4 regions of the Halobacillus sp. B23F22_1 genome follow, and region 4 is predicted to be linked to each of the others. Evidence: riboswitches for the same ligand, from Rfam matches in the RefSeq annotation. Region 4 holds a riboswitch; each other region holds the start of a gene.

Region 1 (7,657 bases), on a different contig from region 4:
CGTATACGTATCTTGTGTATTCATTTTCTCCTTCATTTCACTTTCGTCACTTTTCTTTATTTCCATCCCATTGAGCTTCGCGAGTAACTCTTCATTAGTTTCTTTCTCCTGCCTTACTGCCGTTTGTTCTTCAGTTGTCCGTTGATCTTCTACTTTTTGAATATACAACGTTTCCGAAACATCCTCACTTCCAATGTCGACTTGGTCTGTCTCACTTCCACAAGCACTAAGTATGGTCCCAAACATTATTAAAAGGATATAATAGTATCGAATAGTTTCCCTACTTTCTTTTATTTATCTATCATCCATTTAAAATGGTAAACTTTCAATAAGTCAAGTATAGAAAAGGAGAATGGATGATGATCAAGCTTGAATACTTTACGAAAAATGATTATGGCACGCTTATTCAATGGGTAGAATCTCCTTCCTTTTTACTTCAATGGGCAGGGCCAGCCTTTGCATATCCATTAAGCTGTAATCAACTGGATAAGTACTTAAAGGAAGCCAACCAGGCAGATGGATCTTCACTAATTTTTAAAGCTGTAGAGAAATCCAGCACTCGATCAGTCGGGCACATTGCTTTAAATAATATTGATTACGATAACCGATCAGCGCGGATTGGTAAAGTGTTAGTCAGTAAGGATGCACGTGGAAGAGGAATAGGAGTTATCATGATGGAGGAGATCTTAAAGATCGCTTTTGATAGGTTAAACTTACATAAAGTAACTTTAGGAGTGTTTGAATTTAATAAGCCTGCAATTCATATGTATAAAAAAGCTGGCTTTCAAATTGATGGGTTACTTCGAGATCATCGAAGGTTCGGAGAAGAATACTGGAATTTATATGAAATGAGCATTTTATATTATGAATGGAAAGCCAACGAAGGAATTACATAGAATTTACACATTGATCTTTTGAGTAACTATATATTAATTACCAAAAATTTGCTAAGCTAGTGGTTCAAAGCAATTAAGAAAGGATAGATAGATATGAAAAAACGTTTGATCGCTATAGGGATTGCTTCCGCTTTATTAATTATTGCGATCCTCATTCAAAGCATTGGCTTTTTAACATCAAGTACGTTTACGGAGTCTTCCCAAGGATTGTTTGGTGGAGACAGCAATAATGAGAAACCAAGAGAAGAAGTTATTGAAGAAGGCTCCTCCTCGGATCGTATAGCCCGTATATCCGTAGAGGGAACAATAATGAGCGGCCAGGGATCTAATCCTTTTATGGGAGAAGGTTATAACCATGAAGCTTTACTAGAACAGTTAGAAGCCATAAAAGAAGACCCTAGCATTAATGGAGTGTTGCTTTACGTAAACTCCCCAGGCGGAGGAGTGTTTGAAAGTGCTGAAATTCACGACAAGCTGAATGAATTAAAAGAAGAAGATAAATCTCTATATGTTTCAATGGGCGGTATGGCTGCTTCTGGAGGCTATTACATATCAACTCCAGCGGATCAAATATTTGCTTCTGAAGAAACATTTACCGGCTCATTAGGCGTTATTATGGAAAGCGTAAATTATGAAGAATTAGCCGATGAATATGGCGTTAAATTCAATACCATCAAGAGCGGCGAATTTAAAGATATTATGAGTCCAACTAAAGAAATGACAGAGGAAGACCGTGAAATTATTCAAACGCTTGTAGATGAGTCCTACCAAGGGTTTGTCGATGTCATCAGTGAAGGTCGTGACATGCCTGAAGATGAAGTAATAGAAATTGCAGACGGCCGTATTTATTCTGGTCAGCAAGCATTAGATAATGGCCTAATTGACAACATCGGATTTGAAGAAGATGCGTTAGCTGCCCTGAAAGAAGAAATCGGCGGGAATCCTGAAGTAATTGAGTACCAGCCTAGTGGAGAAAGGTTGTTCGGTATTCCTATCGATATGAAAAGTTTCCTGCCAACAAGCGAAGTAAAATGGATCAACGAAATGATCGAGAAACGTCAAGGTCCTAGATTAATGTACATGTATTCTGAGTAAAGGAGGAATTAGATGGATACAGTAGAACCCACCCATCAGCCCAATCACTTAAATCAAGCTGTGACATCAAACCTTAACGAAATCCACCGTATCGTATACGCTGGTTTTATTCCACGTTTTTTTGCTTACATCATTGATTTAATTGTAATTTGGAGTATCAATTCAATCATCACGCGCCCGCTTTTAAGAGTAACCAATCTATCCGAAGCCAAGCTTTGGATTGAGCTGTTAAGCGCCGCGAACATCACTCAATCGATTGTGTTTTTTCTTTATTTTGTATTAATGACTTTCTATTTCCGGGCCACATTAGGAAAAATGACTCTGGGGTTATCGGTAGAATCATTAAAAGGAAAGCACTTAACGAAAGGGCAGATTATTTACAGAGAGTTTGTAGGACGTTATATAAGTATGGCTGTTTTAGGTCTTCCTTATCTTGTAGTCATCTTCACGAAAAAGCATCAAGGGATCCATGACCTGTTTGCCGATACTTCTGTAATCAAAGACAGAATGAAGAAATTAAATCGAGAAATCGAATCTACTTTAGAATAAACATAAAAATCCGCTTCCTTTATTTAAAAGGAAGCGGATTTTTAATAAGATCAGCCAATGCCGCAAGCAAAGGAGCCATTCTTCTGAGCATACTTTTGATGGTATTCTTCCGCCTCATAAAATTCACGGGCCGGTGTAACTTCAGTTACGATTCTACGTTTAAAAATCCCTTTATTTGTCCACTGCTGAATTTTCTCCTCAGCAATGGCTTTTTCAGCTTCATTTTGGTAAAAGATAGCGGAACGATATTGATGACCAACATCGATTCCCTGCTTATTTTTAGTTGTAGGGTCATGGGCTTCAAAAAAGATATTAACCAATCCGCCATACGTAATGACTTCTGGGTCATATTCAATACGAATTGCTTCTGCATGGCCAGTTGTTCCTGTTTTCACTAGTTCGTAGGTTGGACTTTCAACATGGCCGCCCGTATACCCTACACGTGTATGTGTAATTCCTTCGAAACGCTCGAAGAAAGCTTCAACTCCCCAAAAACATCCTGCTCCAAAAATTGCTGTTGCCATTTGTCATCTTCCCTTTCCATTAACGCAACTTCCACCTAAGAGAGTTTGACGGTTCAAGCTACCAAAAAACCCCTTTTCTTATCCAGTATAAGAAAAGGGGTCGTAAATTTCCGTACGATCCTCTCATCTTCTAGAGTGAAATAACACTCTACAGGAATTGGCACCGTTCTCGTCAATCCTTAGATTAATTCGATGGTTGCCGGGCATCAAAGGGCCAGTCCCTCCGCCTCTCTGGATAAGAAGTTTCCGTTATAATTTTAAGTTATTTTATATATTACAATGTTTCAATCTCGAAGTAAAGGCGAATGCTTCATTTTTTTTGAAAAATTTATGAATTTCCATTTCCCGTTGTTATGACCTCTTCAAACGGCTGTACAATGACAAACCCTTCACCTTTAAACTCCATTTGAACAGATTCACCGCTCCCACGGCCAATAAATGTCTTTAGACTTACATCAGTACGAAATTCCGGCTTTAAATGTCCTGACCAGGCTACCGTCGCATTTGGATCTGTAATGACAGGATCCCCTGGTCGTACAAGCAAAGTTAATGGCTCATAGTGAGAAGTAATCGCCACCCTTCCCCGGCCCTCTAACGTCACGTTGAACAGTCCGCCAGACATCATGCCAGCTACTTTTTTCATTAATTTAATATCCCATGATATGCCAGGCTCAAAGGCAAGAAGATCGTTCCCGTTAACAGTAATGGATTCATTATTTAAATCAAAAATAGTAATCTTTTTCCCTTGATCAGCTAAGTATAGACGACCTTTTCCGGCTGCCTTCATCAAAGAACTGCCTTCGCCCGAGAAGGCTTTCTTAAACATTTTTCCCACACCATGTTCGAGTATCCCTTCCCTTTCAAACTTGATGGAACCATTATAGGAAATCATCGATCCTGCTTTGGCCCATACTTGATCAGAAAGGTTTACTTCTAATATACGCTCTGTTTCCAGTTCAAAGAACTCATTTTCAGCTTCATCCTGCTTCGTTTTTCTTATGAATTCATCAATCGAATAATTGCTCACGATCTCTCCCCTTTCCTGTCTCGTCCTTATTGTATACGAGAAAGAGGGGATAAATGATTCATTAAGTTAAACATTTATCCTCCTAGAAAAAGGGCACCATATAAAAGCGAGCCCGCAATGACAAAAGCCGGGTGTACTTTTACTCGCTCAAGTAAAACATAGCTCACTGCAATTAAAATAACTGTTTGCACCATCCCTGCAGATCCATAGGACGTTTCAAAGAATTGATAAGCCATTACCCCGAGCAGAATAGCGATAACTGGACGAATAAAAGAGGTCATGGCTTTCACACGTGGAGACCCTTTAAATTTATTTAGAAGACTTAATAACGCAATCATTAAAATAAGCGATGGAGCGACCGTAGCAAATACTCCAATAAATGCTCCTAAAATGCCGGCTTGTTCATAACCTATAAACCCTGCCATTTTCGTTGCAATCGGTCCGGGCAGTGCATTGGCTACGGCAAGCATTTCACTGAACTCGTTTACCGACATCCACCCAAATCGGCCGACTACTTCATTTTCGACTAAGGGAATAGAAGCCGGGCCGCCACCGTACCCCACAACTCCCGGAATAAAAAACGCTACGAAAATCTGCCAATAAATCATAAAGAAGACTCCTTACTGCTGTAATTCTTCTCATCTTTATTCTTTCTCATAGGTTTGACTAATGCAAATATCAGCAGAGCCAAAATCACAATTCCTGGATGAACCCCAATGACTTCTATTAAAATAAGCGAGATTCCACCGAGCAGAAAAGTAATCCAAATACCTAGGTTATCCTTGGACTTTTTTATGAAATCGAATGTTAACACAGCTAACATTACACCAACTACCGGCACGACCGCTTGAGTCATTCCATTCACCCAGTCTAACTCTCGAAAGTTATTCAAAAAGGATAATAGTATGATTAAGACTGCTATAGTTGGCAGGATCGTAGCTAATATCGCATTCAGCATTCCGGTATAGCCGGAAACCCTGTATCCAATATAGCCAGCCATTTTGGTAGCAATAGGGCCCGGGAGAGAATTACCCAGAGCCAGGATGTCGGCAAAATCATCATCAGACAGCCATTTATATTTTTCTACTACTTCTTTATGAACGAGCGGTATAGAGGACGGACCTCCTCCGTACCCAAAAATCCCTACTCTAAAAAAGGCAAGGAAGAGATTCCACTGTTGCAAGACCATTCACCCCTTTTTATATTTAATAGGCCGAGATAGCACCATCCGTCCGGGATTCAGTCCCCCCGAATAATGATCCAGTTTCCTGGTCTCTCCAAATAACCTGACCTCTTCCGAAAGCTCCTGTTTCCAGCTGAACTTCCACGTTATGGCCTTTTCTTCTCAGGGATTCAGCAATATGAGTTGGAAAATCAGGTTCCACCCATACCGTCTTATCCTTCATCCACTGCCAACGCGGGGCATCCAGAGCAGCTTGAGGATTTAATTGAAAATCGATGGTATTCATAGCCACCTGCAGATGCCCTTGCGGCTGCATGAATCCTCCCATTACCCCAAAAGGTCCTACTGCCTTATTATCCTTTGTCAGGAACCCTGGAATTATTGTATGGTAGGAACGTTTATTTCCTTGCAAGCAATTAACGTGGTCAGGATCCATAGAAAAATTATGTCCACGGTTTTGAAGTGAAATCCCCGTCTCCGGAACAACTAGGCCGGACCCGAAGCCCATATAATTGCTCTGAATAAAAGAAACCATATTTCCTTCACTGTCAGCAGCAGCCAGATACACTGTACCCCCTTTCGGTGGGTCTCCAGCTTCCGGCTGTAACGCCTCTTCTCCGATTAATGCTCTACGCTCAGCAGCATATTCACGGTTTAATAACTGCTCTAATCCAACCTTCATATGCCTTTCATCTGTTATATACTTCTCTCCGTCAGCAAATGCCAATTTCATAGCTTCGATTTGCCAATGATAAATATCTGTGTCGTTTTTAGAATGGACATTAAAACCTTCCATAATATTTAAGGCAGACAAGGCGACCATCCCCTGACCATTCGGGGGGATCTCCCACACATCATATCCTCTGTAATTGACAGATACTGGGTCCACCCACGCGGGCTGAAAGTTTTGTAAATCCCTCTTTCGGATATAGCCGTTATATTTTCTGGAAAAGCGATCTATTTTATCAGCGATATCGCCGTGATAAAAAGCTTCACCTTTTGTTTCTGCGATTTTCCTTAAGGTTTCAGCGTGACCTTGTGACTTCCAGGTTTCTCCGATCTTGGGCGCACTTCCTTCAGGAGCAAACGTTTCAAACCAGTGCGAAAATTCATCGCCGTTTAGAACTTCACGAAATTTATTGACGCCTGCTTCCCAAAACTTTCCTAATACAGGCGTAATAGGGAAACCATTTTCAGCATAATCTATGGCGGGAGCGAGCACTTCTGTTAATGGAAGGTTACCAAAACGTTCTGATAGTTCTGCCCAAGCACCAGGGGCCCCTGGAACGGTTACGGGTATAAATCCGTATTTCGGGATCTCATCATATCCATTTTCTTTTAATGAATCAATTGATATGGAGGAAGGTGAATGACCGCTGCTGTTTAATCCATACAGCTTATCTTTCATCCAGACAATGGCGAAAGCATCGCCTCCAATGCCGTTTGATGTAGGCTCAACTACGGTAAGAGCAGCCGCTGTAGCAATGGCTGCATCAACTGCATTCCCGCCTTTCTTTAACATATCAAGTCCTGCCTGGGAAGCTAACGGCTGGGAAGTAGCGACCATTCCTCTATTAGAAATGGCGGAAGTTCTTTTAGCGGTATAAGGCTGGTACAAATAATCCATTTTTTCCATATGTATAATTCCTTTCTAATTATAGATTTAAAAAATATGCCCCCGCCTTGCCAACAGAGCCCGTCTGAGGAGGGCGAATCTTTTAAACTTCATGACAAGCCACAAAATGTTCTGGCTCAACTTCCCTCCACTCCGGTCTCTCTATCCTGCACCTTTCATGGGCTAACGGACATCTTGTATGAAATGGACATCCCTTGGGATAATCAGCCGGATCAGGCAGCTCGCCTTCCAACCGGACTCTATTCCTTTTGGCCGCAGGATCAGGACGTGGAATAGCTGAAAGAAGGGCCTGAGTATAGGGATGGAGAGGATTGTTATATAGATCTTCAGATGGAGCCAGTTCTGCGGATGCTCCTAAATACATCACTAACACTCGAGTGCTGACATGTCTAACTACGCCAAGATCATGAGAAATAAATAAGTACGTTAACTGATGAGATTTTTGCAGTTTTTTTAGTAATTGAATAATTTGAGCTTGTACTGATACATCAAGGGCTGACACAGCTTCATCACAAATAACCATAGATGGGTTTAAGGTAAGGGCTCTGGCAATACCGATTCTTTGTCTTTGACCGCCGCTGAATTCGTGCGGGTATCGGTCTGCATGTTCTTCCTTAAGCCCCACTTCTACTAACAGTTCCTTAACTCTCTTTTCTCTTTCTTTCTTCTTTATTTTCGTATGAATAATATAAGCTTCTTCCAGCGCTGCCCCCACTCTTTGACGGGGGTTTAAGGAAGCATAGGGAT
Region 2 (7,657 bases), on a different contig from region 4:
GCGATGTACATCTCTTGCCATCGCCCATTATTTAAGTCCTGAAGTTATGCAGGATGTCAAAGCAACTTTCGTCATGGGTGGTGCTTTCAACGAACCAGGAAATGCCACCGAAGTAGCGGAAGCAAATTTTTACGGAGACCCGATTGCCGCTAACTATATATGTCAATCTGCAGCTAACCTGACGATTATTCCTCTTAACGTAACGAGAGATGCTATTTTAACACCACGGCAAGTCAACCTCATCGATGCTCGATCAGACTCTGCATTAGAAGAAATTATTAAACCAATACTAGATTTCTATTTTGAAGCTTACCAGCAACTTGAACCCGGGATTCCAGGCACACCGATGCATGACCTTGCAGCTTTAATGGCAGCCCTTGACATCAGCGGTTTATTTGAATACAAAAAAAGGGAAGTTATAGTTGAACATCAAGGCACCGCCGCTTACGGAGAAAGCATCGCTGACTTCCGGCCAGCATCAAGTAATTGCTTCGGCCCTCAATGTTCAAGAATAGCCCTGAACTTAAATAAAGATATCTTTGTCGCAAATGTTATAGAAATCTTAACCAATCATAGGTAGATATTCCTTTAGTGCTCAGTTTCTTGCAGAACTCCTCTCTCAAATCTACTAATCTCCATCTCTTATACTTTCGTTTTACCATTATATGTTGTATAGTGAATTGGTTCAAAAATAAGTTGAACACGGACAAATATAATCCAGCAAACAATAAAGCAGAATTCGTAGCTTATTTAGAGAAAGGTGCTATATATATGATTCATAATCCAACAGGAAAAGAGCGCTTAGGTCTGGCTTTTCTATTAGGAATGCTAGGCATTCTTGGTCCTCTTAATATCGATATGTATTTACCGAGTTTTCCTGGCATTGCTAGCGATTTAAATGCGAGTGCTTCTCTCGTACAGCTTAGTCTAACTACTTGTTTGATTGGCCTTGCTGTAGGCCAAATTGTTGTGGGTCCCATCAGTGATGCGCAGGGCAGGAGAAAACCGTTAATGATTTCAATTTTCTTATTTGCGGTAGCTTCTCTTCTTTGTGCTCTCGCTCCAAATATTACGACGCTAATAGCAGCCCGTTTTCTTCAAGGATTTACGGCTTCAGCAGGAGTAGTCCTATCACGGGCTGTTGTACGCGATGTGTTCAGCGGAAGAGAACTGACGAAATTTTTTGCACTGCTCATGGTGATCAATGCGACAGCTCCAATGATTGCACCCATGGCAGGCGGAGCCATTTTGCTCTTCCCGTTTTCCAGCTGGCACACCATTTTTTATTTTTTAAGTTTACTTGGCCTTTTAATTGTGCTCGTAATTTCGCTGAAGTTAAAAGAAACACTTCCGCCGGAGAAGAGGATCCCGAGCACGATTGGACACTCTCTCCGTACTATAGGAAGCTTATTTAAAGATCGCTCGTTTATCGGATATGCCTTAACCATTGGATTTGTACATGGGGGCAGCTTTGCTTATGTATCAGGAACTCCCTTTGTTTATCAGGACATTTACGGTGTCTCTCCCCAAGTCTTTAGTATATTGTTTGGTATTAATGGTCTTGCCATTATCTCTGGAAGTTTTATTATTGGCCGCCTAGGAGGCATTATTCATGAACGAAGTCTGCTTCGGACCGCGATTATTACTGCGGTAACGGCTACATCATTCCTTCTTGTGATGACAATTATTGAAGGACCACTGCCTTCGTTAGTCATTCCAATTTTCATCTATATGACCTCTATGGGCATGGTCTTAACGAGTACGTTTACACTTGCTATGGAACATCAGGGACATCGTGCTGGAAGCGCCAGTGCGGTCCTTGGAATGCTTCCCCTATTATTCGGCTCAATGGTTTCTCCGCTTGTTGGTATTAATGAAACGACTGCTGTCCCAATGGGAGCGACGTTATTTATAACGTCTTCCATAGGATGTATTACTTTCTTTACACTAACGAGAAAGCCTTCGGAGTCTTAACTTTCTGAGGCGTACAGACAATTTGCATTTCAAGAAACGATCTTGACATTACTCCGTTATACATTAAGCTCACTGAAAAAACTGAAAGTCCATGAAAAATAGAATTTAAATTAGCGGTCTGAGGGAAATATTAATTCCCCCTCAGACCGCTTTTCTTCTAATTTAAAAAGTGGAACAGTTAAGCAATACTTCTTGAGGAGATGTTTGATTTTACCTTAGTAAGGTGTGTGCCTCGTCAAGGAAGCGACGTTTCGATTGAAAGACGCTTTTCACAAAGCGACCTTCACGGTTTTGTAGATTGTTCTCTACTGATTTTATGATGAGCGTTCGGGGGTGTTTCCTCAAACCCTTTACACTCTTCCACGTTTCTCTACAAGCTGGAAAAAGTCGCTTATCCCACTGATAAACGACTTTTTAATTACCTTCTAAAATTCCCTATAACTTCCACCGTTTCACTAATACTGACAAAGGCTCGTGCATCCACACTTGTAATAAGAGACTTAACAAACGCCAGTTCATATCTTGAAATCACGGTATAAAGAACTTTTCGCTCTGTATTAGAATAGCCGCCCTGGCCGTCCATCACGGTAATACCGCGTATTAAATTCCCGATCAATTCATTTTTCAGTTCATCTCCACGATCGGTTACCACCATTAAGTTTAATTTAATATGGCGGGTATGCACACGATCAATAACGATCCCTGTAATGTAGATCGACGCCATAGTGTACAACGCTAAGTCCCAGGAGAAAATAAATCCTGAGATAAAAACAACGCCGCTGTTTAAGCTGAAAATTAATCCACCGAGCGGAATATCGCGCTTCTGCGTCAGTACCAACCCGATCACATCGAAACCACCAGTCGAGCCGTAAAATCGGATAATAAAACCTATAGCAATTCCGGCGATAACTCCGCCAAATACAGTAGATAATAACGCATCTTCTGTAACCTTAACTACCGGGATGTACTGCATGGCAAACGAAGTAATAAACACAGAAAATACACTATTCCATATAAATTCTTTCCCCAGTTTCATCCAGCCAATAATTAATATAGGAATATTTAAAATAACGAGCCAGATCCCTGTATTTACAGGCGTCAATAAGCCGAAAACCATTGCCAGACCTGTAATTCCTCCGGATAATACTTCATGTGGCAGCAAGAACAAATTAAAAGCAAATCCTAACACAATCGAACACACAAATAAAACAGCGAATCTATATAAACGATTCATTTTCACGGCACCTCAATCTAAATAGTGATATAAACACCTAATGAATTTTAGTGGTCACAAAAATGAAAGTCAATACTTTTTCTATGTATTTAGGGCTATCGATTTATACGCTTTAAAGTGTTAAAAACTCCATACCTCTATCATTGGCTGCGCTTTTTCCATCTTTTTCTTACCCTTCTATTCAAATAGTAAAAACGAAGTATTTTCGAGATACCATGTAAGAAAACCTGACATAAACTGTGACAGAGCTCTCTGTTTTTGAAATAATCAGTTTATTAACAAATTGGAGGCTTGGTTATGGTTGAGGAAAAGGTTACATACAAAGGAAACAAGAAAATCTTATTTATGACAACATTCGCATTTTTCTTAAGCTTCGTTGTCTGGTTTAATATGGCTCCTTTCGCATCTACGATTCAAAAAACATTGCAATTATCCAATGAAGAGATTGCTGTCCTGCTGTCAATCAATGTCGCTTTAACAATTCCGGCCCGAATTATCATCGGTATGCTCGTCGATCGATTTGGACCGAAGCACGTGTATGCTACTTTATTGCTTTCCGTTAGTATTCCTTGTTTTTGGTTTGCTTTTGCCAATTCATTCTGGCAGTTGTTTATGGCGCGGGCATTATTATCGGTCGTAGGAGCAGGGTTTGTTATCGGAATTCGAATGGTATCCGAGTGGTTTCCGGAAAAACATCTTGGTCTTGCTGAAGGCATATACGGAGGATGGGGAAACTTCGGTTCTTCAGCAGCCGCCTTCTCCCTGCCGCTTCTTGCTATGTTATTTGGCGGTGAAAATGGCTGGCGCCTGGCCATCGCTCTAACTGGTTTTTTATGTATTGTGTATGCATTTATTTATTTCAGGTCCGTTGAGAACACGCCTGCTGGTAAAGAATTTAAGAGACCTAAGCGAAGTGGTGCGATGGAAGTAACCAGCTACAGAAGCATGATTGGACTTATGCTCATGTCTATTCCTCTATATGCCGCGCTTGCTTTAATCACGTGGCAATTAAGCAATACTTCACTCATATCAAACCAAATCGCTGTGTTCATTTACGTGGTTCTTGCAGCTGTGTATTTTTATAACTTATATAAAATCTGGATAGTGAACCGTGATCATTTACGAAAAGGCGTCCCTGAAGAAGAACAGTATTCATTTAAACAAGTGGCTATTTTAGACTTCGCTTATTTTATTACTTTTGGCTCAGAATTAGCCGTTATTTCTATGCTGCCGATGTTTTTTGAAGCTACGTTTAGTATGGGAGTAGCCGGAGCTGGAATGATCGCCAGTTCGTTTGCCTTTATGAACCTCATCGCCCGTCCTGGAGGCGGTTGGCTCAGTGATAAATTTGGCCGTAAGAAGACTCTCATTATTTTGTTGGCCGCTACCTCCGTCGCTTATCTTGGAATGGCTCAGATCGGGTCCGATTGGTCGATTGTAGCTGCTGTTCTATTGACAATGACGTGTTCCTTTTTTGTACAGGCTGGCGAGGGTGCTGTATTCTCGATGGTGCCACTTGTGAAAAAACGCTTGACTGGACAGGTCGCCGGGATGGTTGGTGCTTATGGAAATGTAGGTTCTGTTTTATTTCTAGCCGTACTTGGCGTACTGAATCCTTCGCTGTTCTTTTTTGGAATTTCTATTATGGCGTTTTGCTGCTTTATCGCTTGTTTCTTCTTAAACGAACCAGGCAAAGCACATATCACCGAACTTCAGCCAGTAAAGGAAGAAGAAACGAGAAAATCTGGAAAAGAAGTGGCGATGTAAATTCTTTTAAAAGCTTGGGACAAAATCGAAGAGCGTACCGGGTACCAGGTACCGAAATTCCCACTTGGCACTTCGCTCTTTTACAGCTTTTCGGTACCAGGTACCCTGATGCTCCATTGACAGCTTCATCCTCCCATGCTAGTCTTATAATCAATTCAATAGAATCTCTTATTTCGAGAGGTGGAGGGACTGGCCCTGTGAAACCCGGCAACCGATCTACTTGATTGTGGTGCTAATTCCAGCAAAGCGAAGGCTTTGAAAAATAAGAGAGGTGCGTGTGTAAACCTCTCTCACCGAGAGGTTTTTTATATACACATGCTAGATAAACTAAATATCTTAAATCACTCAGGTGTTGGCTAAGTTCATAAGAGCTTATTCAGCTTAAAAGGGAAGTCCGGTGAAAATCCGGCACGGTCCCGCCACTGTTAGAGGGAGCATCCTGCAGCAAGTCACTTTCTTTTGAATAAAAGATGGGAAGACGCAGGAATGTGAAGATCTTAAGTCAGGAGACCTGCCTGGTGATGACGCACTACAACCTACGGGTAATAGGGAGGTGTTAGGACAAGTAATGGGATCAGTCTGTCTAAACAGACGATTTTAAATATGCTGTCATAACAATCTCTCTTTAAGAAGGGAGATTTTTTTATGGATTTTTTATTATACAAGGAGGAACCAGGATGACAAAAAGTTCAAATTTAGGCTATCCAAGAATTGGAGAAAAGCGTGAATGGAAAAAAGCATTAGAACAGTACTGGAAAGGAAATATAAGTGAGCAAGAGCTTCAAACTGAATTAGAAAAGTTAAGACTCTATGACCTTAAGAAACAAAAAGATCTGGGCATTGATTTAATCCCTGTTGGAGATTTCAGTCTCTATGATCATGTCCTGGATACAGCTGTGATGTTTGGCTTAATCCCTGAACGTTTTCAGCAGCAAGACGAAAATTCCCTGCATACTTATTTTGATATCGCTCGTGGCAATAAAAACGCTGTAGCTTCAGAGATGACAAAATGGTTTAACACGAACTACCATTACATCGTTCCTGAAGTTTCATCAGATTCGGAGCCAAAACTAGTAGAAAACCGACTGCTTCCCTACTTTTTAGAAGCAAAGGAAAAGCTCGATATTACAGGAAAACCGGTCCTTCTCGGTCCTGTTTCCTTATTAAAATTATCAAAAGGCTTTGAGGACAAAGACTTTGAGAGATTAGTTGAGAAACTCGTACCGTTGTACATACAAGTCCTGCAACAGCTAGAAAAAGCAGGAGCAGAATGGGTACAAATCGATGAGCCAATTTTAGCCACAACACTGACTAAGGATGAAATTAATGTATTTAAGAATGTCTATCAATCCATCGATCGTAAACTTTCCAGTCTGAACGTATTACTGCAAACATATTTTGAATCCATTGATTATTATGAAGAAGTTGTATCTCTTCCCGTAGCTGGAATTGGACTTGATTTCGTACATGATCAAGGGGCGAACCTGGAGGCAATAAAGAATTTCGGGTTTCCTGCAGAAAAAACGTTGGCAGCAGGCGTCATCAATGGGCGAAACATTTGGAAAGATGATCTTTCTGCTTCATTGACTCTGCTGGAAACGCTGCGTTCTTTCGTAAATGAGGATCGCTTAATTGTTCAACCTTCTTGCAGTTTATTACATGTACCCGTAACGGTTGAAACGGAATCTGAATTAGATCCGCAACTAAAGAATGCGTTGGCCTTTGCCGACCAAAAGCTGGAAGAGATTAAACTTTTAACAGAAGGCTTAAATAAAGGCAGAAAAACGGTTGAAGAAAAACTGACATTCCAAGCCGAATGCCGCGAACAATTATGGCAGTCTGAGATCAGAAATAACACAGATGTACAAAAGGAAGTCGAATTTTGGAAAGGCGTTGAACCAACACGCGAACAACATTTCTCTGAGCGCCAATCCATTCATCAAAACTTTTTTAACCTTCCTTTACTGCCCACTACGACAATTGGAAGTCTGCCGCAAACAACAGAAATCCGACAAGGACGTCTTAAATGGCGCAGAGGAGATTGGACGGATACTGACTATCAGAGCTTTATTGAAGCAAATATGAGAGAATGGATTGCACGTCAGGAGGAAATTGGACTTGACGTTCTAATACACGGAGAGTTTGAACGAAATGATATGGTCGAATTCTTCGGTGAAAAACTCGAGGGGTTTGCTTTTACAAAATATGCCTGGGTGCAGTCCTATGGTTCGCGCTGCGTGAAGCCTCCTATTATTTATGGTGATGTTGCTTTAACCGAGCCGATGACCGTGAAGGAAATCAGTTATGCTCAATCGTTGACCAAAAAGCCGGTTAAAGGAATGCTCACAGGGCCGATTACAATTTTAAATTGGTCTTTTGTGCGCGAGGATATCAGCGAATTCGATGTAACCAAGCAAATTGCTTTAGCGCTGCAAAAAGAAATTAGAGCTTTAGAAGAAAACCATATTCATATGATACAAGTTGATGAACCTGCTTTACGGGAAGGCTTGCCGCTTAAACCTAAGAAACAGCAGCAATACCTGGATGAAGCGGTCTACGCTTTTAAACTAGCCACTTCTTCTGTTAAGAATGAAACACAAATTCATACGCATATGTGCTACTCCGAATTTGGGGAAATTATGCATACACTTGATGCATTGGATGCTGACGTTATTTCAATTG
Region 3 (7,657 bases), on a different contig from region 4:
AAAATAGAACTCCATTTTCCAGAGCAGTATCTAACACCCTGAATAAACCTTCACTATTAGGTGAGCCTGTTTGAGGATCAATAATTTCGATTCCAATCATCAGCCCCACTGCACGGACACGTCCGATTACGGAATGCCTTGCTTTGATTTCATTAAGCTTTTCTGCTGCATACGACCCTACATTTCTCGTATTTTCGAGTAAATTTTCTTCTTCTATAACATCTAATACGGCATTAGCAGCTGAACAGGCAATGGGGTTGCCCCCAAATGTAGTAGCATGGCTTCCTAGCGGCCACTGCTTCATCAGCTCATTCGAAGCAACAGTCGCACTTAGCGGCATGCCGTTGGCAATTCCTTTGGCAATGGCCATAATGTCCGGAGTGACATCAAACGTTTGAGAGGCAAACCACTCACCTGTTCGACCGAATCCTGTCTGTACTTCATCGAAAATAAGTAATAAACCGTGTTGGTCACATAGTTCTCTTACTTTTTGAAGCCATGCTTTTGGAGGGACAATATATCCTCCTTCGCCAAGAACAGGTTCAACTAATACAGCCGCCACTTCATCTGGTGTCACTTGATGAGCAAATAACCGTTCGAAATCTTTCTCCAGTTGGTCAACTACATACCGTTCAGGGTCTAGTCCAGCCGGACAATCATCTGCTTGTGCATATGGAACTTGGTAAGATCCTGAAGGCTGAAGAAATTTTCGATACTTACTTTTGGAGCTTGTCACACTTAAAGCTCCCATAGACCTGCCGTGAAACCCACCGATAAATGAAACAATATAAGGCCGCTGAGTTACATGTTTCGCTAATTTTATGGCCCCTTCAATTGCCTCAGCCCCACTGTTTCCAAAAAAGAAACAATCTAGGTTACCAGGCATGACTTCAGCTAGACGATCAGCCAGCTTCAATATTGATTCATATATAATAACCCCAGAAGGCCCATGCCCAAGTTCGTCTGCTCCTTGTTTGATCGCTTCTACAACTTTCGGATGGCGATGCCCGACATTTGTAGTAGCAATGCCCGAAGTAAAATCTAAATATTTTTTCCCATCCACGCCAAAATAATAGCAGCCTTCTTCTTTAACGACCGGCAAATTCGGATGATCCTTTGCCATACTTGGTGCTAAACGATTTGACATGTTATCTACCAGGTGACTCCAATCGTTTCCCATAACCAAATCCTCCTACAACAATTTCTATTTATCGTAACATTAGATTTAAAAGAATAATAGATGAGCCATAAGTGCTGCTACCGGCAGTGTAACAATCGTACGCTGCAAGAAAATTACGAACAGTTCCAATAGGTTTAGCGGGATTTTAGATTTAATAAGTAAGATCCCGATCTCTGACATGTACACCAGTTGTGTAAGAGACATTACGCCGATAATGAATCGAGTAAGTTCAGATTCAATACCTGAACCAACGACAGCCGGAAGAAACATATCAGCAAAACCTACGATCATCGCCGGAGCAGCTTCAGCAGCTTCCGGGATTTGCAGTAACGTCAGTAAAGGAATAAATGGATAAGATAAAAACGTGAAAATTGGTGTAAATTCGGCAATTATTAAAGCTATCGTTCCGAGCGCCATAACGAGTGGAATTAAACCAAGCCATATATCAGCTACATTAAACACCCCACGGCTGATAACATCTTTTGCACTTTTCACTTGGTCTGCTTTTTTTACAGCCTGATCGACTCCCCAGCGAAAACTGGATACGCCAGCAGGTACAGCTTCATCAATTTGTTTTCCAACTGGTTCATAGTACGTGTGCTTCTTTCTTGAAAGCGGAGGAATACGTGGACAAATAACCGCAGCAACTACTCCGCAAACAGCTACTGTAAAATAAAACTGAACGAACATGTGATCAATACCAATGAACCGTGCGATCACTAAACTAAAGGCAATGGAAGCAATAGAAAAGTTAGTCGCTACTACAGCAGCTTCTCGCTTTGAATAGTAGCCTCCTTCATATTGTTGAGTGGTCAGCAATACGCCTACCGTTCCACTACCCATCCAAGAGGCCAGAGCGTCCACAGAAGAACGCCCCGGAAGTTTAAATAAAGGCTGCATTACCTTACGAACAACAGAGCCTATAAAATCCATAAGGCCAAACTCAAGAAGGAGCGGCATAAATAGACTGGCAAATAAGAACCAAACCATTAAGACAGGTATTAAATCAAAAAGAACAACTTGTCCTGTTAACTCAGAAGAAATGACTTCAGGTCCTATTCCCATAAGGGTCATCGTAGCAAAAACAGCCCCTAAAGCACGAAGTACAATCCAAAATACTCCAATATCAAACAAGCTCGATAAAAATTTATGATTTCTAATGCCGGGGTGACTGATAACTTTTATAACAAAAGCCCCCACTACAGACACCCAAAGCACAATGGTCATAAACAAAGGAATATATTCAGAAATCGCTCCTTGAAGGCCGTCTGCTAAAATTCCTAACCCGATGGTGACTGTGCCGTCAACTGAAACAGGGACGAGAAACAGCAATACCCCGATAATAGAAGGTATTAAAAACTTCATAAGCTGGCCTGCTGTGTACCCTGATGCTACTTGCATTTCCTTCTTCTCTATTTCCATAGTGTAATTCCCCCATCAATGAATGAATTTTGTATATATTATTGGTACATATGACTTATTTCGGGTTTGCGGTTTTTAATGATACATTTTAATGCATAAAAATTCAATAGAGGAAAGTAAATTAAATGAATTGTTTTTAAATTGGTTGAAAATGGCTTTACATCAGGCTTTTGAATAGTATATCAGAAATCCGCTTACATGTTTTAATATTGAGAAAATTCACTCCATTATAATTACAAATGTCAAACTATGTCGAAGTGAAAGTATGTATTTAGATCTAATAATTTGTTATATGCATACATCAATGTAATATTTTTCAAGTATAATAGAATAAAAATGAAAAATTACGAATATTCGCTTGATTACTAACATTATTTAGTGTAATGTAAGTCGCAACAATGTTTTATCCAGGAAAATTTCATATGCTTTCTTATCTCGAGAGGTGAAGGGACTGGCCCGATGAAGCCTCAGCAACCACTGTTCCACAGTATGGTGCTAACTCCAGCAAGTTATTAAAAAACTTGGAAGATAAGAAGAAGGATTAATTACGAATTAAAGTCTTCTTCTTATAAGAAGGCTTTTTTTATTTATCACGGTACTCGGTACCACTAAGGAGGAAATGTATGAATTTGAGAGATGCTCTTCAAACACAAACTCTTGTAGGAGATGGAGCTTTAGGAACCCTTCTCTATTCTTACGGCATTGATCAATGTTTTGAAGATTTAAACCGCAGCCACCCTGACGAGGTATTAAATGTTCATAAAGCCTACGTAGAAGCCGGTGCTGAGATCATTCAAACCAATACATACGGTGCGAATTACGTTAAACTCTCCCGTTACGGACTTGAAGATAAAGTTAAGGAAATTAATACAGCTGCCATCAAAATTGCGAAACAAGCTGCTGCTGAGAACAATTATGTCGTTGGTACAATCGGAGGAACTCGAGCAATTAGTAAGCAGGCGGTCTCGCTTGAAGAAATTAAACGCAGCTTTCGAGAACAGTTATACTGTATGTTATTTGAAGGTGTAGATGGTCTTTTACTCGAAACCTTTTACGACTTTGAAGAGCTCCAAACCGTTTTACAAATTGCGAGAAAAGAAACGAAGCTTCCTATTATTGCTCAAGTTTCTATGCATGAACCTGGCGTTCTTCAGGATGGAACTTCTCTAAACGAAGCCTTAACTACATTAGAAAATATTGGAGCAGATGTGGTTGGAATCAACTGCCGTCTCGGCCCCTATCATATGACCCAAGCATTAGAAGGCGTGCCTCTGCCAAAAAAAGCTGTTCTATCTGCTTACCCTAATGCCAGTTTACCTGCTTATCAGGATGGCCGGCTTGTTTATAAAACAGATGCAGATTATTTTAAAACGAGTGCACGCTCTCTTTATGAAGAAGGAGCACGTTTAATCGGAGGATGCTGCGGAACAACTCCTGAGCATATTGCTGCTATTGCAGAAGAAGTAAAAGGAAAAAAACCAATTCAGAATAAGGTGGTCTCACCTGCTAAAGCTGAGGTTGAAACACCTAGGGAAATTGAGGATACGAACCCACACCTCCATGAAATAGCAGCCGAGCGGTCATCAATAATTGTAGAACTTGATCCCCCGAAAAAATTGAATACGGATAAATATATGAGGGGAGCGCAAGCATTAAGAGACGCTGGTGTTGACTCTGTTACACTTGCTGATAACTCGCTCGCCTCACCAAGGATCAGCAATTCTGCCATTGCCTCCATTATTAAGCAGAAATATGATATCAACCCTCTTGTGCATATCGCATGTAGAGATCGTAACTTAATTGGACTTCAATCCCATTTGATGGGACTGCATACGCTGGGGATCACAGAGGTTTTAGCCATTACCGGGGACCCTACGAAAATTGGTGATTTCCCTGGAGCTACGTCTGTATATGATCTGTCATCATTTGATTTGATTCAATATATTAAACAATTAAATCAAGGCATTTCCTTTTCCGGAAAATCGCTTGGCATGAATACAAATTTTTCAGTTGCTGCTGCCTTCAATCCCAACGTCCGAAACCTCAACCGTGCCGTCGGACGCCTTGAGAAAAAAATTAAATACGGAGCTGACTACTTTATTAGCCAACCCGTTTACAGCGGGGAACAAATTAGAGAAGTTTACGAAGCAACAAAGCACATATCGGCACCCATTTACATCGGTATTATGCCGCTTACAAGTTCACGAAATGCTGAATTTCTGCATAATGAAGTACCTGGCATCACACTTTCTGATGAAATTAGAAAGCGTATGGAGAGTGTCAGCCATGACCCTGCTCTTGCGCAGGCAGAAGGAATTGCTATCGCTAAGTCACTAATTGATACAGCAGCCGAGCTGTTCAATGGTATCTATTTAATTACACCATTTCTACGCTATGAAATAACGGTAGAATTAACTAACTATATTAAAGAAGTGAATCAGCAGCGTTCAGAAAGGACGGTTTTAAATGGAAACAACACCATTTCATCAGCATCTATCAAATAGGATCTTAGTTTTAGACGGAGCCATGGGGACAATGCTCCAGGATGCCGACCTTTCCCCTGAAGATTTTGGCGGAGAATTATACGATGGATGTAATGAATATTTAAATATTACATCGCCTAAAGTTATTGAGTGGATCCACGATGAGTACCTTAAAGCTGGAGCGGATATTATTGAAACCAATACATTTGGTGCCACCGACTTGGTACTCGATGAATATGAACTGGGTCACTTAGCTGAAGAAATCAATATAAAAGCAGCACAACTCGCTAAAAAAGCAGCTGAAAAGCATTCAACTGAGGATCGACCTCGATTTGTAGCCGGTGCCATGGGGCCAACGACAAAAACCCTTTCGGTTACAGGCGGGACAACTTTTGAACATTTAACGAATGCTTACGAGGAACAGGCTCGCGGACTCTTAAAAGGCGGCGTTGACCTTCTTTTACTTGAAACTTCTCAGGATATGCTGAATGTGAAAGCAGCTTATCTGGGGATATCTAAAGCTTTTAAAAAATTTGGGAAGGAAATACCTCTTATGGTTTCTGGCACCATTGAGCCTATGGGAACTACACTTGCCGGCCAGACGATTGAAGCCTTTTACTTGTCCCTTGAACATATGAAACCTGCTGTAGTAGGACTAAACTGTGCAACCGGTCCGGAATTTATGAGAGACCATATTCGTTCTCTATCCGATTTGGCCACAACCTCTGTCAGCTGTTACCCTAATGCCGGGCTGCCTGATGAAGAAGGAAACTACCATGAAACACCAGAATCCCTTGCAGAAAAAATTGCCGGCTTCGCTGAGAAAGGGTGGCTGAACGTTGTCGGCGGCTGCTGCGGAACGACGCCTGATCACATAAGAGCACTGGTAGACGCTATAAAAGATTATGAACCTAGAGAAGCTCCCAAAAGTCACCCTCATGCCGTTTCAGGTATTGAACCTTTTATTTATGAGGATAAAAATGATCGTCCTATTTTAATTGGAGAGCGAACAAATGTAATTGGTTCGCGTAAGTTTAAACGTCTGATTGCGGAAGAAAAGTTTGAAGAAGCATCAGAAATCGCTCGTGCGCAAGTAAAAAAAGGTGCGCAAGTTATTGATATTTGTTTAGCTGATCCAGATCGTGATGAAGTACGGGATATGGAAGCCTTTATGAAACAAGTGATTAACAAGGTGAAAGTGCCGCTAATTATCGATTCCACCGATACGGATGTGATTGAAAAAGCCCTTACCTACTCACAAGGAAAAGTGATCATTAACTCGATTAACTTAGAAGACGGCGAAGATCGTTTTAAAGAGATTCTTCCGTTAGTTAAGCAGTATGGTGCCGCGGTTGTTGTAGGTACGATTGATGAAGTAGGTATGGCCGTTACAGCTGAGCGGAAACTTGAAATTGCCATTCGTTCCCGCGATATTTTAGTTGAAGAATACGGATTAAGTGAATCAGACATTATTTTTGATCCTCTCGTCTTCCCTGTCGGTACAGGAGATGAGCAATATATAGGCTCTGCCGAGGCAACGATCGAAGGAATCCGGTTAATTAAAGAACAACTGCCAAACTGTCAAACTGTTCTAGGCGTCAGCAACGTTTCATTCGGTCTTCCTCCCGTTGGACGAGAAGTGTTAAATGCCGTATACCTTTACCATTGTACAAAAGCCGGGCTCGACTATGCGATCGTTAATACTGAAAAGCTAGAGCGTTTCGGGTCTATTGCACAAGAAGAAATCGACCAGGCCAACGAGCTTCTATTTCAAACGACAGATGCTACGCTGGCGAAATTTACAGCTTTTTATCGTGGGAAGAAAAAAGAAGTTAAAGTGCCTACAGCTACGATGAGCTTGCCTGAAAGACTCGCTCATTACGTTGTGGAAGGAACAAAAGAAGGACTTGTCCCAGACCTGGACCTAGCTCTAGAAACGTATGAAACACCATTAAAAATCATTAACGGTCCCTTAATGGATGGTATGGCTGAAGTCGGACGATTATTTAATGATAACCAATTAATCGTAGCGGAGGTATTACAAAGTGCTGAAGTAATGAAGACTTCTGTCGCCTACCTTGAACCACACATGGAAAAAGATGATACGTCCAATAAAAAAGGGAAAATCCTTCTTGCTACTGTTAAAGGAGATGTCCATGATATCGGGAAGAACCTCGTCGATATCATTTTGAGCAACAATGGCTTTGAAGTCGTAGACCTGGGTATTAAAGTCACTTCTACCGAATTGATTGAACAAATAAAAAATGAAGGACCGGACTTTGTCGGTCTCTCAGGTCTGCTCGTCAAATCAGCCCAGCAAATGGTACTGACTGCTCAAGATTTAAAACAGCAGCAAATCGATATTCCGATTCTAGTTGGGGGGGCAGCACTTTCAAGAAAGTTCACAAATACTAAAATTGCTCCCCAATATGAAGGCACTGTATTTTATGCAAAAGATGCTATGGATGGACTTTCCCTATCAAACCGACTAAGCCAAAAAGAAGATCGTGAGCTTTTGATCCGCGAACAGCAGGAAAAACAAGAGCAGGCGATTGCTAGAGGTGCAGAGCAA
Region 4 (7,657 bases):
TTATTTCCTTTTGATGAAGCATTACCCCTGTTGATGAATGAAGAAGTAACAGATGTAGTGAAGATCGATCTTGAAGACTTCTTAAGTATGATATCGAAAAATCGACCATTTTTGTCAGCAATATCGGTTATGAACGGGGAAAACAAAACGTTGCTGCCTCAACATTTTTGTCCTCATGACTTTAATTATTATCAGCATGTTATTCAAGAGATTTTACAGACGCGACGGAGATAATTTTTTGACAACAGGTGCTGGGAATAAGATATACTGTTGTGAATAACCAAGTGAAGGAGATGGATCATATGGCTGATCAATTATTTAGTACACGCGTTGTACATAATAAATTGAATCAAAACACCGCATTGAACAGTAAAGCGACACCGATTTATCAGACGTCCGCTTTTACATTTCGTGATTTGGAACACTTAGAAAGTTACTACTCTGGTGACACACCTTATTTATATACAAGAGAAAATAATCCGAACACCGATGAATTAGGACAAGCTGTAGCCAACCTTGAAGAAGCAGAGGCAGGTGCGGCCGCCTCTTCTGGAATTTCGGCAATCATGGCTGGAATCCTTTCCATAGCTGAAGCTGGTGATCACATTGTGACAGCTGAAGATATATACGGTGGTACGCATCAATTGATTACGAAGCAGCTGACAAGTTTTGGTATTGAATTTACAATGGTTTCATTTGCAGATCCCGAGGCTATAAGATCAGCCATTAAACCAAATACGAAATTGCTTTATACGGAATCTATAACGAATCCTTTCTTACGCGTGGAAGATATCGAGCTCCTCGTCGATATTGCCAAAAAGCATGATTTAAAGACGATGGTGGATAATACGTTTGCTACACCATATTTACTTCAGCCTTACACGCAAGGGGTTGATCTAGTAGCACACAGTGCTACGAAATATATAGGCGGGCACAGTGATGTAACGTCAGGCGTAGTAGTTGGGCCAAGTGATCTTATTGCGAAAGCTAAGCAGAGAATTATTGGCTTAGGAACGAATCTGAGTCCATTTGAAGCTTGGCTGACTCAGCGTGGATCCAAAACACTTGCTTTACGTATGAAGCAGCAGTCTCAAAATGCGAAGCATGTGGCTCATGTGTTGAAAGAAGATCCGGGAGTAGAACGAGTTTATTATCCTGAGTATGTATCTGAGAGAGGCAATGGAGCGATTATCACAATTGAATTAGCTGAACAAGTCGATTTTGAAGCCTTTTTTAAATCGCTGGGCTGGATTAAGCTGGCTCCTACATTAGCAGGTGTCGAAACCACAGTTTCTTATCCAATCCGTACCTCTCACCGAGCGTTGACGGAGGAAGAACAAGAAAAATTAGGAATTTCTGATTACACCATTCGATTGTCAATTGGGATTGAAGAAGCAGAAGATATTGCTGCTCAATTTCAACAATCCATTCGCAACTCTATTAAATAAATATTCGAAAAATTATTGACTTTGTTTTGTGTAGTGCTTATAATTCAATAACATAACCACGTTAACTAAATAAATACTCTTATCAAGAGCGGCAGAGGGACTAGGCCCTGCGAAGCCCGGCAACCTACAAACATCGGTTTGAAAAGGTGCCAATTCCTACAGATTTCATAGATCTGAGAGATAAGAGGAGGACCTGAATTTATAACCCCTCTTCTTATCGAAGAGGGGTTTTTTGCCATTCAATTTCTTTAAGAGAAAAATCAAGGAGGAAGTTACAATGACGAACTCATTTGAAAGCTATGATTTAGATACAGTAGCCCTGCACGGGGGGCAATCACCAGATCCTACCACAGGTTCAAGAGCTGTTCCTATTTATCAAACGACATCTTATGTATTCCACGATACTGACCATGCGCAAAGTTTATTTGCGTTAGATGAGCCAGGTAACATTTACTCGCGAATTATGAATCCGACGGTGGACGTTTTTGAAAAGAGGATGGCTCTACTTGAAAATGGGGTAGCTTCTGTAGCAACAGCTTCCGGAATGTCTGCGATATCCTTAGCGATTTTAAACCTTGCAGGTTCAGGGGACGAAATTGTGGCTGCAGCTAACTTATATGGCGGTACTTATAACTTATTCGCGAATACGCTGCCAAGATACGGCATTAAAGTGGTATTTGTTGATCCAGAAGATCCAGAGAATTTCCGTAAAGCGATTACTGACAAAACAAAAGCTGTTTTTGCTGAAACGGTTGGTAACCCGAGCCTTCACGTGCTTGATTTTGAAAAAGTAGCTGATGCTGCTCATGAAAATGATGTGCCGTTAATCGTGGATAACACGTTTGCTACCCCATACTCTTGCAAACCTATTGAGTGGGGAGCGGACATTGTTGTTCATTCAGCCACAAAGTGGATCGGCGGACATGGGACGACGATCGGCGGTGTAGTCGTAGACGGAGGACGATTTGATTGGAGTAACGGAAAGTTTCCAGTATTTACTGAACCTGACGAAAGCTATAATGGCATCCGCTACGCAGCAGACTTCGGGACGCTAGCATTTAGTACAAAGCTGCGCGTACAGTTACTTAGAGACTTAGGAGCATGCCTGAGTCCCCAAAACGCTTTCCAGCTTCTTCAAGGTCTTGAAACACTGCATTTAAGAGTTGAGCGTCATAATGATAATGCGCTAGAATTAGCGCAATATTTAAAAGGTCATCCTGACGTGGAATGGGTTTCCTATCCTGGACTGACCGATCACCCTGCCCATGATCTTGCTAAAAAGTATTTAGAAGTGGGTTATGGTTCTATCGTCAATTTTGGTATTAAAGGCGGGCGTGAAGCAGGTCGTCAGGTGATCAATAATATTTCCCTATGGTCTCATGTGGCTAACGTAGGAGATGCGAAATCACTAATTATTCACCCGGCCTCTACGACCCATCAGCAGTTAACAGCAGAGGATTTGGCTGCAAGTGGAGTAACTGAGGAATTAATTCGTTTGTCTGTTGGTTTAGAATCAGTAAAAGATTTAATCAATGATTTAAATCATGCCATCGGTAAAGCGACAGGGAATGAAGTAGCTGCAACGATTACTGAAAATGATGAAGGAGTCATTAAGTGGGCACTAAGCTCCTCACAGGTGACAGAAGAAGAGGGCGGCCGGAAAGTTACTCGTCCTAAGCGCCTGGCGGTTGTAGGATTAAGTGGAAAACCTTCAAGACCTAGTCACCGTCTTGCTCGCAAAATGCAGCGATTGGGTTATCAGATCGTCCCTGTTAATCCTCGGGAAGATGAAGTGTTGGGCGAAAAGGCTTACCCTGACTTGAGTTCTATCCCGTTTAAGATTGATGTGGCTCAAATTTTCAGAAGTCCAGAAGCTGCAGTTGAAATTGCTAAAGAAGCTTCTCAAGTAAAACCTGAAGTTTTCTGGCTGCAGGAAGGAGTTATTGCACCAGAAGCAGCCAAGATTGCCAGCGAAGCAGGTCTGCAAGTGATTCATAACCGCTGCACTTACAAAGAAGCACAACGCTTAAGAGGTAGTATTGACACTTACGCCTGTGAAATTTAACACTTGAGGATGTCTCTTACACTGGGCTCGGCTCCTCCTGCTCAAGTGGTGTATGGGGGAGCGCTGTCAGTAGTAAGCTGCGGGAAAGGAAATGTTAGAAGCGAGGTACTGAAAAAGCAGGAAAGCCGTAGGGCTGCCTGCTTTTTTTATTGCGTGCAGATGAAACAGCAGAGCTGTTCGGTCTACTCTTTTAATATGAAAATCCTATGTGTGCTTTTTCTATTAATTGGGTATACCTGTAATAGACGTTAATTGTAGAGAGGTGATTTGGATGGCTTATTCTGTAACATTACAAAAGATCTTAATTTTTCTTGGAATAGGAGTCACGATAGGAGCAATTATTGGATTTAGTGCCGTATACGGTTTTGAGCAAGGCGGAGTTGTATTCATTCTGTCTATGTTCCTAAGCATTCTTACTGTATTTGCTACAGCTATGTATGCAGAACTCTATCATATTCGAGAAGCAGTAAATAAACAAAATAAAAGAGACGGTCTATAAGCGTATTTTTTTGAGATTTTTCATACCCCGTCAAGAAGAGAAAAAGCTAAAAGAATCGCATAAAGTACACCTATAATAACAATAATCACATAACTTGTTTTTGTTAGTTTTCTGAAAATAATCCAAAATGTGCTTAGAACGACGCTGATAATAAATATCCAGTAGATGGTGTGCATAGGTTCTCCTTTATTAACTGCTTTTCTACTCATGATACGCAAATGAAAAATCTCTTACAACCTACAAGTGTGCTGTGGGCCGTTTAGGTGTGAAACCATAGGGTATTGTTTAAAAGTAGCAGCTATACGGCAGAGTGGGGCCTCACTTAAGAGATTTCAGATCGGGATGGACTAATAAAGGGAATTTAGAAATACTTCATTTGCGTGAACTGCTTACAAGAGAGGTCTCTTCGCGCAAACGCGCCATCTTATAAGTTAATAAAAGGTCGAGGCCCCCCTTGTACACTGACTTGTTATTTATAGTGGTTGGTTTCTGCTTAGGTGCAGGATAGGTCAGGACCGCAGTAGTTGGTGGGGTATGCGTAGCACATAAACTGCTACATAGAATTCGAATTAAAACTATGTTAATAGATGTACATGGAAAACAGTCTTGAGAACAGTGTAAAGGCCGATATCGTTTAATTTCATTTGTTCATTAAATTCGGAGGTGGAAGGTTTGGGGAAACGTCAAGCAATTGTGGTAGGAGCAGGATTAGGTGGAATGTCAGCTGCGATAAGGCTGACAGCTGATGGATATGACGTAAAGGTTCTTGAGAAAAATAGTAACCTTGGCGGAAAGTTAAATCGCAGAGAAGGAAAAGGGTTCACCTTCGATACGGGTCCTTCGATTTTAACGATGCCCTGGGTATTGGAACAGCTATTTGAAAGTGTGCACCGTCGCTTAGATGATTATGTAACAGTAGAGCGGGTAGAGCCGCAATGGCGCACCTTTTTTGAAGACGGGACACAGTTGGACGTGACGAGTGATTTACCTACTATGCTTGACGAGATGGCCAAGGTTACTGACCGACCGAATCGAAAATTAACCGACTTTCTATCGTACAGTCAAGACATGTATGAACTTTGCATGAAGAGTTTCTATAAATATAGTATTCAAGATTTGCAAGACTTAAAGAGTCACCACAAGCTAAGTGATTTATTCAAAATGGATCCAATGAGCACGATTGCTAAATCTACTCATAAACATTTTGATAATAAACATTTAGAGCAATTATTCAATTATTTTGTGATGTATGTAGGTTCTAACCCATATTCTGCTCCAGCTATTCTAAATCAACTGGCGTATGTTCAACTTGGGTTGGGTATCCACTATGTAAAAGGAGGAATGTACCAAATCGCTGAAGGTATGCGCAAGCTGATGGAAGAATTACGAGTAGATCTTCATCTGCACACTCCTGTGCGGCAGTTGATTGTTGAGAAAGAGAATGTTGTCGGCGTAGAAACAGAAGATGGAGAAATCTATACGGCAGACGTAGTCGTATCCAATTTAGAAGCGATTCCTTCATATCGTCGTTTGGCACCTAAGTCTTCTAAGGTGAAAAAGGAAACGAAGGCATTAGAGAAGAAATTTCAGCCAACTGTATCAGGTCTCGTGCTGCTGCTTGGCACCGATAAGAAATTTGAACAGCTTCAGCATCATAATTTCTTTTTCTCTGATGATCCTGAAAAAGAATTTAAAGAGATTTTCGATAAGGGTGTTCCAGCAGAAGACCCGACAGTTTATATTGGAGTTTCTGCCCGCTCCGATGAGACTCAGGCTCCTGCAGGCAAAGATAATCTCTTTGTACTGACGCATGTGCCGCCTCTGAAAAACGGTAAGCGAAAGCCGGTCGATTGGGATCAATATCGTGAAACCGTCCTTAATAAGCTTGAGCGTATGGGGATGGAGAACGTTAGAGATTCGATTGAGTTCGAATATCGTTTTACCCCTGAAGATCTAGAAAGTTTATATGGTCCAAATGGGGGGTCTATTTATGGAATTGAGGCTGATAAAAAGACAAACGGGGGCTTTAAAATTCCTTCAAAGAGTCAGATCTTCGAGAACCTTTACTTTGTCGGCGGCTCTACACACCCTGGTGGAGGGGTACCAATGGTTACCTTATCAGGCCAGTTAACCGCAGATTTAATTAAAGAACATACGACTGAAAAAGTAACATGATAAAAAAGCTGGCCATTCTGCCGGCTTTTCAGCTTGTAGAAAAACCTTAAAGAGTGTAAAATTCCTTGCGTTAGAGAGTGTAAAGGGTTTGAGGAAACGACTCCCTTTCCGCGGGCGAATGGTGTGCCTCCTCGGGCTATCAGCCCTCCGGGGTCACACCTGATTCCCGTTTCCCGCAGGAGTCTCGCTGTTTCCTCAAACCCTTTTTCGAAATAGATCACTGGCAAAATCATTTATTCAAGCTGTGCCCTTATGAAAACAGCGTTTGCAATAAGGCATTCACAAGTACGTAGGTTTCAAGATTCCATTTTCGTCAAAGGAACGAAAAAAGTGCTGACTCCTGCGGGACGAGCAGACAGGAGAAGCCCTGGAGGTCGCAGTGAAGTGACTGAGGGATTTTCCATCTTGGCCCGCGGAAAGCGGCGCTTTTTCTTTTCCTTTCTCCATACTTATATGAAGTACATCTTAGCTTTTTCGACAGACTGAAAAGCCGGCCATTCTGCCGGCTTTTTGTAGTTGGTTTTGTCCGTGGTGATTTGGGGAAACTTAACGGTATCTTGGATAGGAACATTAGATTTGAGGAGTTATGTCATGGGAGATGTATTAGTTTTTGTTTTATTCACATCTGCAGCGGTGGCTACTTTTTTTGTAGCTTCACGCTTAACGATGTTTGGGGATGCAGTAAAAGAAAAAACGCGAGCCTCTTCATCATTTATGGGAATTCTTATTGGGATCGCGATTTCGCTGCCTGAGTTAACCTCAAGTGTAACTGCTGTGGCTATTGACGCCCCCGATTTAGCGGTTGGTAATTTAATAGGAAGTAATTTATTTAATATAATGGGTCTTGCTATATTTGATATTGTGTATCGACGCCATCAGATTATGACGCACGCTACCGTGGAGAGTAAATTATATGGTTGGTTAGTTATTTTCATGACGTTAATAATTCTTGTCGGATTGTCGTTAACTCTACCGACTCATATTTATCATATTAGTTATTCTACGATCGCCGTTATCATCCTTTATTTTATAGGATCTAAGTGGATCAATGACAGAACCGAGTACAAAGGAAGGAAAATCAAAAGAGAAATTAAGCGTTATAAAGAGTATACTTACAAGCAAGTGATGACCTACTTTGTCATGGCTGCTGTAGGGATTATGATTATCGGCAGTGTACTTACTATAACAGCTGAGCGAATTGCCACGATTACGGGGTTAGGTACATCGTTTGTAGGGGCATTCTTAGTTGCTATCAGTACGTCTCTTCCTGATGCAGTAAGTGTAGGAACGGCTTTAAAACTTAGACGGTTTAATTTAGGGATCAGTTCATTATTAGGGAGTAATGCGTTTAATATTATGGTACTGGCCATTACAGACTTAATCTATCTCCGCGGCGGTTTACTTTCAGAGTCAAGTCCCTCGAATTTAATCACTGGTGGAGTGTCTATACTATTTATCCTGCTCATCATT

Evidence for each region. Region 4 has a riboswitch for S-adenosylmethionine ahead of ACGTNH_RS19410 (PLP-dependent aspartate aminotransferase family protein). Riboswitches for the same ligand answer to the same signal wherever they lie in the genome.
Region 1: another riboswitch for S-adenosylmethionine. It lies ahead of msrA (peptide-methionine (S)-S-oxide reductase MsrA); the one in region 4 lies ahead of ACGTNH_RS19410 (PLP-dependent aspartate aminotransferase family protein).
Region 2: another riboswitch for S-adenosylmethionine. It lies ahead of metE (5-methyltetrahydropteroyltriglutamate--homocysteine S-methyltransferase); the one in region 4 lies ahead of ACGTNH_RS19410 (PLP-dependent aspartate aminotransferase family protein).
Region 3: another riboswitch for S-adenosylmethionine. It lies ahead of ACGTNH_RS16745 (bifunctional homocysteine S-methyltransferase/methylenetetrahydrofolate reductase); the one in region 4 lies ahead of ACGTNH_RS19410 (PLP-dependent aspartate aminotransferase family protein).

Annotation. Positions count from the first base shown of each region.
Region 1 covers NZ_JBIEKE010000003.1:213,779-221,435, forward strand. The annotation lists gene ACGTNH_RS16205 (hypothetical protein) at 1-168, opposite strand, end outside; gene ACGTNH_RS16210 (GNAT family N-acetyltransferase) at 360-896, shown strand; gene sppA (signal peptide peptidase SppA) at 990-1,991, shown strand; gene ACGTNH_RS16220 (RDD family protein) at 2,004-2,540, shown strand; gene msrA (peptide-methionine (S)-S-oxide reductase MsrA) at 2,591-3,064, opposite strand; SAM riboswitch class I at 3,185-3,306, opposite strand; gene ACGTNH_RS16230 (AIM24 family protein) at 3,393-4,091, opposite strand; gene ACGTNH_RS16235 (chromate transporter) at 4,166-4,699, opposite strand; gene ACGTNH_RS16240 (chromate transporter) at 4,696-5,274, opposite strand; gene ACGTNH_RS16245 (gamma-glutamyltransferase family protein) at 5,297-6,901, opposite strand; gene ACGTNH_RS16250 (ABC transporter ATP-binding protein) at 6,993-7,657, opposite strand, start outside.
Region 2 covers NZ_JBIEKE010000002.1:994,677-1,002,333, forward strand. The annotation lists gene ACGTNH_RS12785 (nucleoside hydrolase) at 1-580, shown strand, start outside; gene ACGTNH_RS12790 (Bcr/CflA family efflux MFS transporter) at 772-1,974, shown strand; gene ACGTNH_RS12795 (YitT family protein) at 2,393-3,208, opposite strand; gene ACGTNH_RS12800 (NarK family nitrate/nitrite MFS transporter) at 3,506-4,975, shown strand; SAM riboswitch class I at 5,141-5,244, shown strand; cobalamin riboswitch at 5,305-5,508, shown strand; gene metE (5-methyltetrahydropteroyltriglutamate--homocysteine S-methyltransferase) at 5,653-7,657, shown strand, end outside.
Region 3 covers NZ_JBIEKE010000003.1:318,293-325,949, forward strand. The annotation lists gene ACGTNH_RS16735 (aspartate aminotransferase family protein) at 1-1,180, opposite strand, end outside; gene ACGTNH_RS16740 (YjiH family protein) at 1,226-2,602, opposite strand; SAM riboswitch class I at 3,030-3,137, shown strand; gene ACGTNH_RS16745 (bifunctional homocysteine S-methyltransferase/methylenetetrahydrofolate reductase) at 3,226-5,106, shown strand; gene metH (methionine synthase) at 5,069-7,657, shown strand, end outside.
Region 4 covers NZ_JBIEKE010000004.1:78,464-86,120, reverse strand. The annotation lists gene ACGTNH_RS19420 (NUDIX hydrolase) at 1-234, shown strand, start outside; gene ACGTNH_RS19415 (trans-sulfuration enzyme family protein) at 303-1,448, shown strand; SAM riboswitch class I at 1,525-1,635, shown strand; gene ACGTNH_RS19410 (PLP-dependent aspartate aminotransferase family protein) at 1,726-3,513, shown strand; gene ACGTNH_RS19405 (hypothetical protein) at 3,785-4,012, shown strand; gene ACGTNH_RS19400 (hypothetical protein) at 4,033-4,230, opposite strand; gene ACGTNH_RS19395 (phytoene desaturase family protein) at 4,685-6,187, shown strand; gene ACGTNH_RS19390 (sodium:calcium antiporter) at 6,779-7,657, shown strand, end outside.